DNA from 3 places in the Oceanimonas sp. GK1 genome. Region 2 is predicted to be linked to each of the others. Evidence: riboswitches for the same ligand, from Rfam matches in the RefSeq annotation. Region 2 holds a riboswitch; each other region holds the start of a gene.

Region 1 (5,121 bases), 440 kb from region 2:
CCATGGTGGCCGAATGCAGATAGGCGCTCACCGGGGTGGGCGCGGCCATGGCATTGGGCAGCCAGAAATGGAACGGAAACTGGGCCGACTTGGTAAAGGTGCCCAGCAACACCAGGCCCATCATCGGCAGGAACAGCGGGTGCTGCTGCAGTGCCGGCCCTTGCGTCAACACCTCGGTCAGCTCAAAACTGCCGGCCATCCAGCCCAGCATAATCAGCCCGGTCATCAGTGCCAGGCCACCGCCCATGGTGACGAACAGTCCCTGCAGCGCCGCCTTGCGGGCCTTTTCCTGCTCGTGGTTAAAACCGATCAGCAGGTAGGAGGTGATGCTGGTGAGTTCCCAGAACACGAACAGGCCAATCAGGTTGCTGCACAGCACCACCCCCAGCATGGCGCTCATAAAGGCCAGCAGGTACATCAGCAGCTTGTGCCTGTCCTTGTTGCCTTCCAGGTAGCGGCCGCCGTAGATGAGAATGAAGGTGCCGATGCCGGTGATCAGCAGGGCGAACATCAGGCCAAGGCCATCCAGCAGAAAGCTCAGGCTGATATTGAGGCTGGGGATCCAGTCGTAGTGAAACTGCACCGCTTCACCGCCGGTGACCCGGGGCCAGAAGCTGGCGAAATAACCGAACAGCGCCGCCGGCAACACCGCCAGAAACCCGCCGATATGCCGACCGAGGCGGGGACTTAACAGCGGCACCAGGGCGGCCAGAACAAAACCTGCCAATACGGCAACAAGCATACGCAAGGCTCCTTTTCATGCCCGTGAACGGGGCGTCAGGATCGGCGAAGATGAAAGGAGAGACTCTGAATGCAGACTATAGCAGTGAACATAATTGGATTAACTATCAGGAAGTTAATCCATTTTTTATTGATTATTAGCGATACGCATACTACAAGCCGCCCCGGCCGGACGCAAGCAAACCGGGACACTAATGCCGGGATCAGCGGGCGAAAAAGTGCTCCACCGGGCCCCGGCCCTGGCCGATTTTCAAGTGAGCACCGGCCTCGATGGCCCGCTCGATATAGTGCTTGGCCGAGGCCACCGCCAGCTCCAGTGTCAGGCCCTGCGCCAGGTAGGAAGCCAGCACCCCGGACAGGGTACAGCCGGTGCCGTGGGTGTTGGCGGTGATCACTCTGGGGGTGTCGAAACAGCGCACCTCGCCATGGTGCAGCAGCCAGTCGGGACTGCGCGGCTCCTGTTGCAGAAAGCCGCCCTTGAGCAGCACCGCCCGGCACTCCAGCTCATTAAGGGCGGTGAGCAGGGGCTCTACCTCACGCAGTGACGCCGGCACCGGCCGTTCCACCAGGCAGGCGGCTTCCGGCAGGTTGGGGGTGATCACGTCCGCCAGCGGCAGCAACCGCTGCTTGAGGCAATCCACCGCCTCGGGGGCCAGCAGCATGTCGCCGTTGGCGCTGACCATCACCGGATCCACCACCAGGTGTTGTGGCCGGTATTGTTCCAGGGCGTCGGCCACGGTATTGATGGTGTCGGTATCCCCCAGCATGCCCACCTTCACCGCCATGACCGGCAGATCGCTGAACACGGCGTCGAGCTGGGCACGAATGATCTCCTGGGGTACCGGGTGCACGGCGGTCACCCGCTGCGTGTTCTGGGCGGTAATGGCGGTGATCACCGAGCAGGCGTAGCCGCCGGTGGCGGAGATGGCCTTGATGTCGGCCTGAATACCGGCGCCGCCGCCGCTGTCGGAGCCGGCAATGGAAAGAATAATGGCTTTGCTGCTGTGCATGTCCTTATGGTCCTTGTAAGGCGTGAAAACCACAAGGCCATCGGCCATCGGTTCCCTACGCCAGTGTTAACTGGATCAGGTTCAACGGGTTCGGCATATCACTGCCGTCTCGGCCTTTCGGCTCCCCGACCAATCGCACGATAATACCCAGCCCACTGGCCAAATGCCAGTCGACGCATTCACTCACAAAAATGTAACTTAACAACAAAAATGGAGTTGGATTGTATACAACACCTGTGTACAGCCGAACAGCGGGCATAAAAAAACGCCTTCAGCATTCTGGCTGAAGGCGGCCTGAGCAGCATATGAAGTAAATGCAAAAAGCGTGACAGGGTGATTTACCCTGCCTCTGTACCTGATGACACTCTACTCCCGAAGGAAAGCAGAGAAAAGTCGAGATACGTAATATTATTTCATTATCGTTATTTTGTTGTCAGATTAGTGAGCCTGATCCCAGTTGTCACCCACCCCGGCTTCCACCAGCAGGGGCACATCCAGACTGGCGGCCTGCTGCATCAGCGCGCAGATGGTTTCCCGGTGGGCGTCTACCTTGTCTTCACGAATTTCAAACACCAGTTCGTCGTGCACCTGCATCAGCATGCGTACCTCGCCCTCGGGCAGCTCACCCAGCCAGTCATTCACTCGAATCATGGCCTGCTTGATGATGTCGGCGGCAGTGCCCTGCATGGGCGCGTTGATGGCGGCCCGCTCGGCACCCTTGCGCCGGGCGCCGTTCTTGGATTTGATTTCCGGCAGGTAGAGCCGGCGGCCGAACAGGGTGGAAACATAGCCCTGTTCACTGGCCTGCTCCCGGGTGGTCTCCATGTAGCGCAGCACCCCGGGGTAGCGTTCAAAGTAGATGTTCATGTAGTCCTGGGCCTCGTTGCGGCCAATGCCCAGCTGGCGCGCCAGACCAAAGGCACTCATGCCGTAGATCAGGCCAAAATTGATGGCCTTGGCCCGGCGGCGCTGCTCGGCAGACACCTGCTCCACCGCCACCCCGAACACCTCGGCGGCGGTGGCCTTGTGAATGTCCTGGCCGTGGGCAAAGGCGTCCAGCAGCCCCTGATCCTGGGACAGGTGCGCCATGATGCGCAGCTCGATCTGGGAGTAGTCCGCCGCCACCAGTTTGTAGCCGGGCTCGGCCACAAAAGCCTGGCGAATGCGCCGCCCTTCCGGCGTGCGGATGGGAATGTTCTGCAGATTGGGATCCGACGACGACAGCCGGCCGGTGGCGGTGTTAGCCTGGTGGTAGGAGGTATGAATGCGCCCGCTGTGCTCATTCACCATCAGCGGCAGCTTGTCGGTGTAGGTGGACTTGAGCTTGCTCAGGCCCCGGTATTCCATCAGCAGTTTGGGCAGCGGGTAATCCAGCGCCAGCTCCTGCAGCACTTCTTCGGCGGTGGACGGCGCTCCCTTGGGGGTCTTCTTGATCACCGGCAGTGCCAGTTTGGTGAACAGGATCTCGCCGAGCTGCTTGGTGGAGCTCAGGTTAAAGGGCTCACCGGCCAGCTCAAACGCCTCCCGCTCCAGCTCCTTCAGCCGCTTGGCTATTTCCTCACTCTGCATGGCCAGCAGCTGGCTGTCGATGCGCACGCCGGTGTATTCCATCTGGGCCAGAATCGGCACCAACGGCATCTCAATATCATTGAACACGCTTTCCAGCACCGGCTCGGCAGCCAGTTTTTCGCTCAGATGGTGATGCAGCCGCAGGGTAATGTCGGCGTCTTCCGCCGCATAGGGCCCCGCCTGCTCCAGAGGGATCTGGTTAAAGGTGAGCTGTTTGGCACCCTTACCGGCAATGGACTCAAAGGATGTGGTGCTGTGATTGAGGAAAAAGGCCGCCATGCTGTCCATGTCGTGCCGGGTCTGTACCGAATTGAGCACATAGGACTCCAGCATGGTATCAAGCAGCGCGCCCTTCAGCGCAATACCGTGGTTTTTCAGCACGTTGATGTCGTATTTGAGGTTCTGGCCCAGCTTGATGCGGCTTTCATCCTCCAGCAACGGCTTGAGGGCCCCGAGCACCTGCGCTTCGCTCAGCTGCTCGGGGGCATCCAGGTAATCGTGGCCAAAGGGCACATAGGCGGCCTGGCCCGCCTCCACCGCAAACGACACCCCCACCACCCGGGCATCCCGGTAGCTGAGGCTGGTGGTCTCGGTATCAAAGGCGAAATAGGGCGCCGCCTTGAGCCGGGCAATCCATTCATCCAGCTCGGCCTGGCCGGTTACGGTCTGATAGTCGGTCTCCAGCGCCGGTGCCGCCGGTACGGCTTCCCCGGCCGAGTCCGACTCCAGCTCCGCCAGCAGATTGCGGAATTCAAATTCCTGATAGAGGGCGCGCAGGGCCTCGGTGTCCGGCGCCGTCTGCTGAAGATCCGCGGGGCCCACATGCAGCGCCACATCGGTCTTGATGGTGGCCAGGGTGTAGGACAGCCGCACCATCTCCTCGTGCTCGACGAACTTGGGCGCAAAGGACTTGGCGCCGCGAAAGCCGAGGCTGGCAATCTTGTCGGTGTTGGCGGCGATGTCGTCGATGGAGCCCAGCCCCTGCAACAACGCCAGGGCGGTTTTCTCGCCCACCCCCGGCATGCCGGGAATGTTGTCTACCTTGTCGCCCACCAGCGCCAGCAGATCGATAATCGACTCCGGCGGCACGCCGAATTTTTCCACCACGCCGTCCCGATCGAGAAAGCTGTTTTTCATGGTGTCCATCAGCAGCACGTGATCCGACACCAGCTGGGCCATGTCCTTGTCGCCGGTGCTGATCACCACGTCCAGCCGCTGCTCGGTGGCCTGCCGGGCCAGGGTGCCAATCACGTCGTCCGCCTCCACCCCTTCCTCGATCAGCAGCGGCAGCCCCATGGCGCGAATGATGTCGTGAATGGGCTGTATCTGGCTGCGCAGATCGTCCGGCATGGACGGCCGGTGCGCCTTGTATTCCGGGTAAATGTCGTCGCGAAAGGTTTTGCCCTTGGCATCGAACACCACCGCCACCCTGGATTCGGGAAACTGCTTGTGCAGGCTGCGCAGCATGTTGGTCACCACGCGAATGGCGCCGGTGGGCCGGCCGTCGCTGGTGCGCAGATCGGCTTGCTGGGACGCAAAATAAGCACGATAAAGATAGGAGGATCCATCAACCAGGATCAGGGGTTTGGCAGGAATGGCAACCATGGTGTTGTTCTCGTTAATGCGTTGGCCGCTAGCATGCCACAGCGGGCCGGCGGACTCCACGGCGGCACCATGACCAGCCTGTGGATAACTCTGTGAAAGAGCGATCCGATCAAGATCTAGTGCGGATTAAATAACACTTAAATATCATTAACTTATATTTTAATGTCGGATCTTGATAAGGGATCCGGTATTGTGG
Region 2 (5,121 bases):
GGGCCACCTGGTAGGCGGTGTAAATGTCTTGCCAGTCATTCATCTGTGCATTCATGCACATTACCTCTGCACCAATTCTGTTTTTCTTCATTTTTGCACATGGAATACTGACCACCAACCCGAACATCATCCTTCATCACAGGAGTCAGACCATGCATACCCTCGACGCCATCACGACCCGCCGCGCCATCAAGCAATACGATGCGACTTTTCGCATGCCCGAGGCCGACATCGAGCAACTGTTTCAGTACCTGCTGCAGGCCCCCACCTCCTTCAACCTGCAACACTGGCGCTTTGTGCAGGTGGAAGACCCGCAGTTGCGGGCCGAGCTGCGCGCCGCCGCCTGGGATCAGGCGCAAATCACCGACGCCTCCCTGCTGCTGGTGCTCTGTGCCGACACCCAGGCCTGGCAGAAGGATCCCGGCCACTGCTGGCGCGACGCCCCCGCCGACGTCCGCGACCAGATGCTGTCGATGATCCACGGCTTCTACGCCGGCAAGCCGCAACTGCAGCGCGATGAAGCCCTTCGCTCCGTGGGCATCGCCGCCCAGACCGCCATGCTGGCCGCCAGGGCCATGGGCTACGACAGCTGCCCCATGATCGGCTTTGACGCCGAGCGCGTGGCCGAGCTGATCCGGTTGCCCGAAGGCCACCTGGTGGGCATGATGCTGACCATTGGCAAGGCCACCAGGGCCGCCCGACCCAGGGCGGGACAACGGGCCCTGGAGAGTGTGCGGATACGGGATCGTTTCGCCGACTGAGCCGGCGAACGGCATTCGGGAGAAAAGCCATGACCATGCAAACCTGGCACGCCCACGGGCGTGTGCTGCTCGCCACCCTGTTCGTGGCGGGCTCCTTTATCATCTCGGCCCGGCTGGCAACCGAGGCCCCGCCGGCCTCCCTCACCCTGCTGCGCTTTGTGCTGGCCGCCGCCCTGCTGCTGCCCTGGGTGCTGTGGCGCGCCGACCGGCGGCAGCAACTGTGGCGGGCCCTGCCCCGGGGGCTGCTGATCAGCCTGTTTTATTCGCTGTTTTTCATTCTGCTGTTTGAGGCGCTGCACAGCACCACGGCCCTGAACACCGGCACCCTGTTCACTCTGGTGCCTCTGCTGACCGGCGTGGCGGGCATCTGGCTGCTGCGCACCCGCATCACCACCGTGCAGGGGATCAGCTACCTGCTGGGCATGGTAGGGGCGCTGTGGGTGATTTTTGAGGGCAGCCCGGCGCGGGCCCTGGCGCTGCAGCTCAATCCGGGGGATCGGCTGTTTCTGCTGGCGGTGCTGAGCATGTGCGCCTATTCGCTGTGCATGAAACTGCTGTATCGCAACGATTCGGTGGCCATACTCACCTGCGCCACCTTGCTGGGCGGTGCGGTCTGGATGGGGCTCATGGTCTGGCTGACCGATACCCCCCTGCAATGGCAAGCCCTTGAAGGAGGCGACTGGCTGGCCATGGGCTACCTGGTGGTGTGCGCCACCCTGGCCAGCGGCTATCTGTTTCAGGGGGGCAGCATTCACCTTGGCCCGCAACGGGTGATGGCCTACACCTACCTCAACCCGGCGGCGGTCGCCCTGCTGCTTTGGCTGTTTGGCGGCGAACCGGTGGCGGCCAGCCTCTGGCCCGGCATCCTGCTCTCCTGCCTGGCCACCTGGTGGCTGCAACGCCAGACCGCAGGCCGCGCCCTGTCCGCCGCGCACCCGGCCCGTCGCTGACGGGGCCGCCGCCCGCATTGACAACCACGCCGCCGCCCCTTACCCTCGTTTCGCTATTCCTGGGGGAGCCCACACGGGCTGAGACTCCGCCACACCGGCGGTAACCCTTAGAACCTGATCCGGGTAATGCCGGCGAAGGGAAGGAAACGAAGGATCCTGCAATCCCGATCCGCCCTCTCCCTCTTGTCGCCCGCATGCCCCGGCCATTTAGTGCCCACCCGGGCAGAGGGAGAACACATGCTGGACACCACCACCGCCATTTTATGGCTCTGTTTATTTGCGGCGGTCTTCGCCATTCCGGGTCTGCTTTACGCCCGCCGGCAAAACGATCAGCCGGAAGACTTTATCGTGGCTCGCAACAGCCAGAGCGGCAGCGCCACCACCCTGACCCTGCTGGCCACCACCATGGGCACCTGGATTTTATTCGGTCCGGCCCAGGCCGCCACCTGGGGCGGCATTGGCGCCGTTACCGGTTACGCTCTGGGGGTGTTGGCCCCCCGGCTGGTGATGATTCCGCTCGGCAAGCGCATTCGCGAGCTGATGCCCGCCGGCCACACCCTCACCGAGTTTGTGCTGGGCCGCTACGGCCGGGGCATGTACGGCTTTGTGCTGGTGATCATGCTGTTCTACCTGTTTATTTCCCTCACCGCCGGCCTCACCGCCATCGCCCAGATGGTGGCGCTGCTGGCGCCGGTGCCGCTGTGGGCCACCGCCGGCATTGTGATGGCGGCCACCCTGCTCTATACCCTGTATGGCGGCCTGCGGGTGACCATTTTCACCGACCGGGTGCAGATGCTGGTGATACTGCCGTTTCTGCTCACCCTGATTGTGCTGGGTTGGCAGGCCACCGGCGGCCTGGCCCCGGTGCTGGCCGGCCTGCAGCAAACCGCCCCGCACCTGCTTGACCCGCTCGACACCACCGGGCTGAAGTCGGGCCTGACCTTCTTCCTCGCCGTGGTGCTGACCGGCCTGTTCTACCAGGGCACCTGGCAGCGGGTGTTTGCCGCCCGGGACAACAAGGTCATTCGCAACGGCTTTATTCTGAGCGGCGTGCTCAGCTTTCCCATCATCTTCATCATGGGGCTGTTTGGCCTGGCCTTTGTGGGCCTGGCGCTGCCCGGCGATGGCTCGGTGGCGCTGTTCAGCGTGCTGATGCCCAACATGCCGCTGTGGTTTGCCATTGGCCTGCTGCCCTTTGGCCTGGCGCTGATCATGAGCAGCGCCGACTCCACCATCAGCGGCCTCACCAGCATGCTGGTGGTGGATCTGCGCCGGCTGCTGCCGCAAACCAGCGTGCACACCCTGCTGGGCCTGTCGCGCTGGCTAATCGTGCTGGTGTCGATTCCGGTGCTCTATGTGGCCTCGCAGGGGTACAGCGTGCTGTATCTGTTCCTGCTGGCGGACCTGCTGTGCTGCGCCGCCGCCTTTCCGGTGTTTTTCGGCTTTTACAACGCCCTCTATCAGGGCTGGAACGCCATGCTCAGCACCCTCGGCGGCCTGGTGGCCGGCCTGATGCTGTTCCCCGCCCCGGGCCAGGCCGCCACCCATTTGCTGGAGTCGTTCCTGCTGGCTACCCTGGTGCCGGTGGCCATTTCCATCCTGCTGCTGCTGGTGCCCAGCCGGCCCTTTGACTTTAATGCGCTGGCCGGCCGGGTGCGCAGCCTGGAAAGCTGAGTTCGTTTCGTCGCAACCGTTTCGTCGTAAAAACAGTACCGGCGTGCCATAAGGCCGCCGGTTTTTTTGTGCCCGAGACCGCCCTGTTCATTCTGATCGCTGCCGGCAGACGTTTTTTCCCTCATAATGGCGCAACCTGAACAAGCCACTTGATGTTAAAGAGTACCCCTATCCGTGAATGAGTTTCTGCAACTATTCGACAACCCGGCGCTGATCTGGACCCTGGGCCTTGCCAGCCTGGTGAGCTTTATCGGCTCCCTGATCATTATTCCCTGGCTGGTGGTGCGCATTCCGGTGAATTACTTTTCCGGTGAATACCGCCACCGGGTGCCCTGGGCCAAACAGCATCCGCTGATCCGCTGGCTGCTGCTGATCCTGAAAAACCTGCTGGGGCTGGTGTTTCTGCTGGTGGGCATTGCCATGCTGGTGCTGCCCGGTCAGGGATTGCTGACCATACTGATCGCCCTGGTGCTGCTGAATTTTCCCGGCAAATACCAACTGGAACGCCGGCTGTTCAGGATGCCCTCGGTACGCAATGGCGTGAACTGGCTGCGCAAACGGGCCGGGCGGGAGCCGCTGAGGTTTGATGGTGAGGGGTAAAGAGCCACCCGTTTGTGTATCAGAAACCTTTAAACACTCGCAAAAGTCGCAGTCAGCATTGCTTTTTGCTTCTCGACTACAGACAATAAGCGCCATACGAAACAAACCTTAAATTTAATCCGAGCAGTGTCGAATTGTCGACTAGTTTATTTTCTCGTTTCAACTCATATTTAGTCATTTAACTACACCTAAAACATAAAAAGGTTAATGCTAATGTATATTAAAAAAATAGCAATAAAAAACCTTGGGCCTATAAGTGAGCTCAACATCACACCTCGCTTCAACGACCAAGGCGATTCAATACCAATTATTCTTGTCGGACAAAACGGAGCAGGAAAGTCTTTGACGCTGGCAACAATACTTGATGCCATGACAGAATCAAGAAAGAAGCATTTCAGAGAGTTAGAAGAGGTTGGGGAAACAGAATATATAAGAGTATCTTCAAAAAAATACATTAGAAAAAACAGTGGCTTTAGCTATGTTTATGCAGAAATATCAAATAGCTTGGCTGAGCTTAAGTTTCATGAGGTAGTGTCAAGATTACCCAATGAAGATTTTAAACAAATTGCAGGACAAATAAACGACATCCCCAACCTTTACAATGAAGAGTTCTCAAGATCTGGATTTTACAAAAATGCGGTCACCTCTGGTGCATACCAAGAAGAACTAAGCAAACTATCATTCCTGTACTTCCCCTATTTTCGGTATGAAGCTGCGTACTGGATGAATAAAAAAGCAAACATAAACCTTCTAAAAGAAGATAATTTCTACGGCCAACCAAAAATAAACACGATAAGGACAAATATTATTAATGAGACTCAAAGGTGGATATTAAACATCATTTTGGACCGAGAGGTGCACGAGAAATCAATCGGTGATTTACAACTATCAAATGGATTAACCGTAAGGCAGTTTCAGGGATATCACGGCCCCAACACACAGCTATTAAATATGATAAATGAAATACTCACTGCTATGTTTAAGGCCAAAGATAAAAATATTGAGTATGCTAGAGTAGGGATAGGGCGAAAGGGAAACAGAGAGATTACTGTTATTTTAAAAAATAAAAACTCAAATGATGAAGAAATAGTTGCACCAGAGTTAAGCCAGTTATCTTCAGGTGAATTGATGACATT
Region 3 (5,121 bases), 1.3 Mb from region 2:
AATGGTAACGGTATCCCCCTCGCGCATGCGCAGGGTGGGCGCCGGTATGGAGCCGTTGATGGTGGTGGCCATGCGGGCTTTGCCGGTGAAGTTGACCGGGGTTTCGTCGATCACCAGATCAAACTCGGTACCGGACAGTGTGGGCACATGGCCGGTCCGGGTGGCAGGAGCAGCAGTCCCGGCAGAAGCCAGCATGGGCGCCAACCCCAGCGCCACCCCACCCGCCGCCAGCCCCTGCACAAAGCGCCGTCGGGGCAGATTGAGCGTGTTTTTTGGCTGTGTCATGAGGTTCCTTATGATTGCCCGTGGTCATCAACACAGCATAGAAAGGCGCACCTGAAGCCAACATGACGGGAAAATGACAAAATTGTCATCTTCGGACGACAACCGCGACGGCCGAGCGCGGCGGGCTTGAGCCGGACAACCTTATACGCCATGATCCACTTTCCAGCCCCACGGAGCCTCCCATGAAACTGCTGATCATCGAAGATGAACAAAGCACCGGCGATTATCTGCAAAAGGGCCTGCGCGAAGCGGGCTTTGTGGTAGATCTGGTGCGCAACGGGCTGGACGGCCTGCACCAGGCCAGCGCCGAGCCTTACGATCTGCTGGTGATGGATGTGATGCTGCCGGGTCTGGACGGCTGGCGCATTGTGGCGGCACTGCGCGAGCAGGGTCTGCCCACGCCGGTGCTGTTGTTAACCGCCCGGGACAGCGTGGAGGACAGGGTGCGTGGCCTGGAGTTGGGCGCCGACGATTACCTGGTCAAGCCCTTTGCCTTTGCCGAGCTGCTGGCCCGGGTGCGCAGCCTGCTACGCCGGGGCGCGCCCCGCCAGGACGAGCACAAACTGCAGGTGGCCGATCTGGTGCTGGACCTGCCCCGGCGTCTGGCGAGTCGGGCCGATACGCCCATTCACCTCACCAACAAGGAATTTGCCCTGCTGGAGCTGCTGGTGCGCCGGCGGGGCGAAGTGCTGCCCCGCTCGCTGATCGCCTCCCTGGTGTGGGACATGAACTTTGACAGCGACACCAATGTGATTGATGTGTCCATTCGCCGGCTGCGCAGCAAGATAGACGACGGTTTTGAACCCAGGCTTATTCACACCATCAGGGGCATGGGCTACACCCTGGATACCGACAGGTAGGGCCCTTTACTCCTGTGACCGGCTCAATACCCCTTCCCGACTTAATCGATACATGGCCAGATCCTCCGCCATCCACAGCCGGCCGGAATAGTGCGCCCGCGCTTCCCGCTCAAGGCTCGCCACCGTGAGGCCACTGCCTGCGTCCCGGTAACGGGGGCTGAAGTGGGTCAACACCAGATTGGGCAACCCCGCCTGCTCGGCAAACTGCGCCACGGCGGCGGCACTGCTGTGTTGCGGTTCGGGCCCCACCTTGTTGGCGACCTCCAGGGTGTAGGTGGCCTCGTGCACCAGCACATCGGCGCCTTGCACCGCCTGTGCCAGCAAGCCGGGGTTGTCGTTGTCGCCGCCGATCACCACCTTGCGCGGCCTGGGCGGCGACAGCTGGTAATCCCGCCCCGCCAGCACCCGGCCATCATTCAGGGTGACGGTTTCGCCCCGGTGCAGTTTCCCCCACAGCGGCCCGGCGGGCACGCCATCGGCGAGGAGCCGGTGGGTGTCGAGCCGGCCCGCGAGATGTGTTTCGGTAAAGCCATAGGCAAAACTGGGCACCCGGTGCGACAGCGCCGTGGCCGTGATGTCAAATCCTTCCAGCGCCAGCGGGCGGCTGATAAGGGAGTTCACGTCCGCAAAGCGCAGCTCAAAGTTCAGCTGCAACTGGCTGATGGCCGCGGTCTGTTCAATCCAGGCCTGCAGCCCCGCCGGGCCGACAATGGTCAGCGGCGCGGTGCGGCCGTTCAGCCCGGCGCTGGCCAGCAGGCCCGGCAGGCCGTAGCAGTGATCCCCGTGCAGGTGGGTGATGCACACCGCCTGCAGCCAGTGCAGCGACAGCGGCGCCTGCAGCAGCCGGTGCTGGGTGCCTTCGCCGCAATCCACCAGCAGCCAGGACTTTGTCTTGTGCCGGCGCAGGGCCAGCGCCGACAGGCTGCGGGTTTTGGTGGGTGTGCCCGAGGAGGTGCCCAGAAAAATCAGCTCCATGGTGGGTTTGCTCGCAAGCCTGCTTACTGTGGCCGCTGCAGTTTGTCCGGGCTCAGACGCGGGCTCCAGGGCAAGCCCTCGTTCTGCCAGCCATTCACCAGGCGAAAACCGGTTCGCTCGCCTTCCTTGATGGCATCCCCCTGAAAGCCGTGCACCACGTAACGGGCGTTGGAAAACCCATGCTCCCGCAAAAATTCGGCGCTGGGCAGGCCCCGCTCGCTGCCGGAGCGGCACATGGTGATGACGGTGGCGGTTTCATCCAGGCCGCGCTCGGCCAGGGCCGCCTTGATTTGCTCAATAAACTGCGGATTGCGGTATAACCGAAAGCGCTGGTTGTCTTCATCCCACTGGCTGCGATCCACCAGCAGATAGGGCACGTTGACATCCACCTCGTTGGTGCCCCCTACAAACATGATCTCCACCGGATCGCGCACATCCACCAGCAACACCTGATCGTTGTCGCGGTTCTGCTCATAGGCCTGGCGGGCACTCAGCCCCAGTTCGTCGCTGCTCGCCCAGGACGGCAGTGCCAGGGTCATGGCCAGCAGCGCCGGCGTCAGTACTTTCCACATGGTTGCTCTCCTTTTTAGAAGCTGAATACCCGTACATCGTCCGCCGTCATCATGGCGGCCATCTCGGCCGGCGTGGCGACCTCTACCTGTTCGCGCAGATCCGTCTTGTCGTATTCGCTGTTGGGCAGATAAAGCGCGCACACGCTTACCTTGCCGCCCCCCTGCTGCAGCTTGCTCATCAGTTGCTCCGGGGTGACGTTGTTTGGCTTCAGCGGCGCACTGCTGTATCCGTTAATGGCCAGATCCCCGGCCTTGTCGCACAGCAGCACCTTCACCTGACGGCCCTGCTCCTGCATGGCATTGCCCAGCACCATGGCCATGCCCTGCACCTGGGGCGCGGCACTGGTGACCAGCAGCAAGACCTTTGACTCTGCCGCCTGAGCGGCACTCGCGGCACTGATGCCGGCCCCCAGGGCCAGCGCGGCCAGTATTTTTCTTCCTTTTTTCATGATGAGCACTCCGTTTAATTAAGGCAAAACTAATATAAGATTATTCTTATGTAGATGTAAAGTCGGTTCATCATTCAAAAAGCATAAGCATGGCTCACTGCCGCTGTCGCAATGTCCAGGTGGATTCGGTCAACACGTGACCGCACGTCAGTACCAACCCTCGATTCTTGTCGACCTTTATGCCTGAATGCGTATAATTCCGCTCGCCTTATAACCAAGGCCAAATCCTAAGGGGTGGCAACCCATTGCCTGAGATGCGCCGTGCGCGAACCCTTTGAACCTGATCCGGTTGATACCGGCGTAGGAATAGGAAGCTCACAACGCCCTGCCCTGCTCGTATTGCTACCGGGTCTTCGCACTGAAATGGAGATATAAAGTGCCAAGACTGAACCCTGTTGTCCCCTCTGCCTTAACCCTGGCCATGGCAGCCGCTCTGCCGGCCCAGGCCGCCGATAACTCTGAATCCGTCTACACCCTGGCCCCCGTACTGGTGACCTCGAGCTTTCGGGAAGATACCCTGCAGGACACCGCCGCCAGCGTGAGCGTGCTGAATGAAGAAAGACTGGAGCAGCCGGGCAAGGATCACCTGGAAGACGTGCTGGCCCAGGCCCCCAACGTCAACCTGAGCGCCGGCGCTTCCCGCGGCAAGTTTTATCAAATTCGTGGTGTGGGCGAGCGCAGCCAGTTTATCGGTGTGGTCAACCCGTCCGTTGGTGTGGTGGTGGACGGTATCGACATGAGCGCCATGGCCGGCGGCGCCACTCTGCTGGACGCCCGCCAGGTGGAAGTGCTGCGCGGCCCTCAGGGCAGCCTGTATGGCGCCAACGCCCTGGCCGGCCTGATTAACATTCGCGCCAGTGAGCCCACCAAGACCACGGAAGGCAACGCCGAGCTGACCCTGGGGCAGTACAACACCCGCAACCTGAGCGCGGCGGTGGGCGGCCCGCTCACCAACAAGGTGGGCTATCGTCTTGCCGCCCAGCGCAACCTGAGCGACGGTTTCATCACCAATGATTATCACCATACCGATAACACCAACAACATTGACGAGACCCTGCTGCGTAGCAAATTCCGCATCGAGGCCAGCGAGGATCTGGATCTGGATCTGAGCGCTTTCTACGCCAATATCGACAACGGCTACGACGCCTTCTCCCTCGACAACAGCCGCCATACCCTATCCGATCAGCCGGGCCACGATCGCCAGAAAACCCTGGCCCTGTCGGGCACCGCCAGCTGGTATGGCCACAGCGCCTATACCCTGCAAACCTCGCTGGCGGTGAACCTAAGCGAGCTGGAATACGGCTACGACGTGGACTGGGCCAATCCCGGCCTCGGCGGCTACAGCGCCACCGACAACTACCAACGGGACGAGCGCGGTGCCACCGCCGACGTGCGCTTTATCTCCACCGAAGAGTCCGCCCTGTTCGACGGCCGCACCGCCTGGACCGGCGGCATTTACTTCTTCCACCGCAGCTCGGATCTGACCCGTCACTACACCTACCTGCCCGCCGGTTTCACCAGCGAGTATGAAGCCAACCGGATGGCCACTTACGGCGAGCTGGAAACCGTACTGACCGACAAGCTGACCCTGATCAACGGCCTGCGGGTGGAGCAGGATCGCACCCAATACAGCGACAGTGACGGCAACGGCAGCGATCCCGTCGACATGCTCTGGGGCGGCCGGGTCGCGCTCGAATACCAGGTGGACGACAGCCAGATGTATTACGCCCTGATCTCCAGGGGCTACAAGGTCGGCGGCTACAACGCCACTGGCAACCTGCCCAACGAGCTGCGTGACTTTGATGCCGAAACCCTGTGGAACTACGAAATCGGCGGCAAGCATAGCCTGCTGGACGACACCCTGCACACTCAGGTGGCCCTGTTCTTCCAGCAGCGGGATGACGCCCAGATCAGCGCCTACCGTAACGTGCTGCGCCCCGACAATTCCACCGACTACATCGACTACACCGCCAACGCCGA

What was found. A riboswitch is a leader RNA that binds a small molecule or an ion and turns the genes downstream of it on or off. The one in region 2 is predicted to bind thiamine pyrophosphate.
Region 1: it holds a riboswitch for thiamine pyrophosphate, as region 2 does, so the genes downstream of both, thiD (bifunctional hydroxymethylpyrimidine kinase/phosphomethylpyrimidine kinase) here and GU3_RS00425 (sodium:solute symporter) in region 2, are expected to answer to the same signal.
Region 3: it holds a riboswitch for thiamine pyrophosphate, as region 2 does, so the genes downstream of both, GU3_RS11095 (TonB-dependent receptor) here and GU3_RS00425 (sodium:solute symporter) in region 2, are expected to answer to the same signal.

What each region holds. Positions count from the first base shown of each region.
Region 1 covers NC_016745.1:530,952-536,072, reverse strand. Annotated here, with positions in the region: gene GU3_RS02570 (putative monovalent cation/H+ antiporter subunit A) at 1-742, opposite strand, end outside; gene thiD (bifunctional hydroxymethylpyrimidine kinase/phosphomethylpyrimidine kinase) at 945-1,751, opposite strand; TPP riboswitch at 1,787-1,889, opposite strand; gene polA (DNA polymerase I) at 2,190-4,925, opposite strand.
Region 2 covers NC_016745.1:86,219-91,339, forward strand. Annotated here, with positions in the region: gene GU3_RS00410 (LysR family transcriptional regulator) at 1-43, opposite strand, end outside; gene GU3_RS00415 (nitroreductase family protein) at 153-761, shown strand; gene GU3_RS00420 (DMT family transporter) at 791-1,711, shown strand; TPP riboswitch at 1,763-1,869, shown strand; gene GU3_RS00425 (sodium:solute symporter) at 1,949-3,385, shown strand; gene GU3_RS00430 (PGPGW domain-containing protein) at 3,560-3,985, shown strand; gene GU3_RS16565 (AAA family ATPase) at 4,199-5,121, shown strand, end outside.
Region 3 covers NC_016745.1:2,337,972-2,343,092, forward strand. Annotated here, with positions in the region: gene GU3_RS11070 (copper resistance system multicopper oxidase) at 1-285, opposite strand, end outside; gene GU3_RS11075 (heavy metal response regulator transcription factor) at 468-1,145, shown strand; gene GU3_RS11080 (ribonuclease Z) at 1,152-2,120, opposite strand; gene GU3_RS11085 (rhodanese-like domain-containing protein) at 2,144-2,692, opposite strand; gene GU3_RS11090 (DsrE family protein) at 2,707-3,141, opposite strand; TPP riboswitch at 3,362-3,465, shown strand; gene GU3_RS11095 (TonB-dependent receptor) at 3,563-5,121, shown strand, end outside.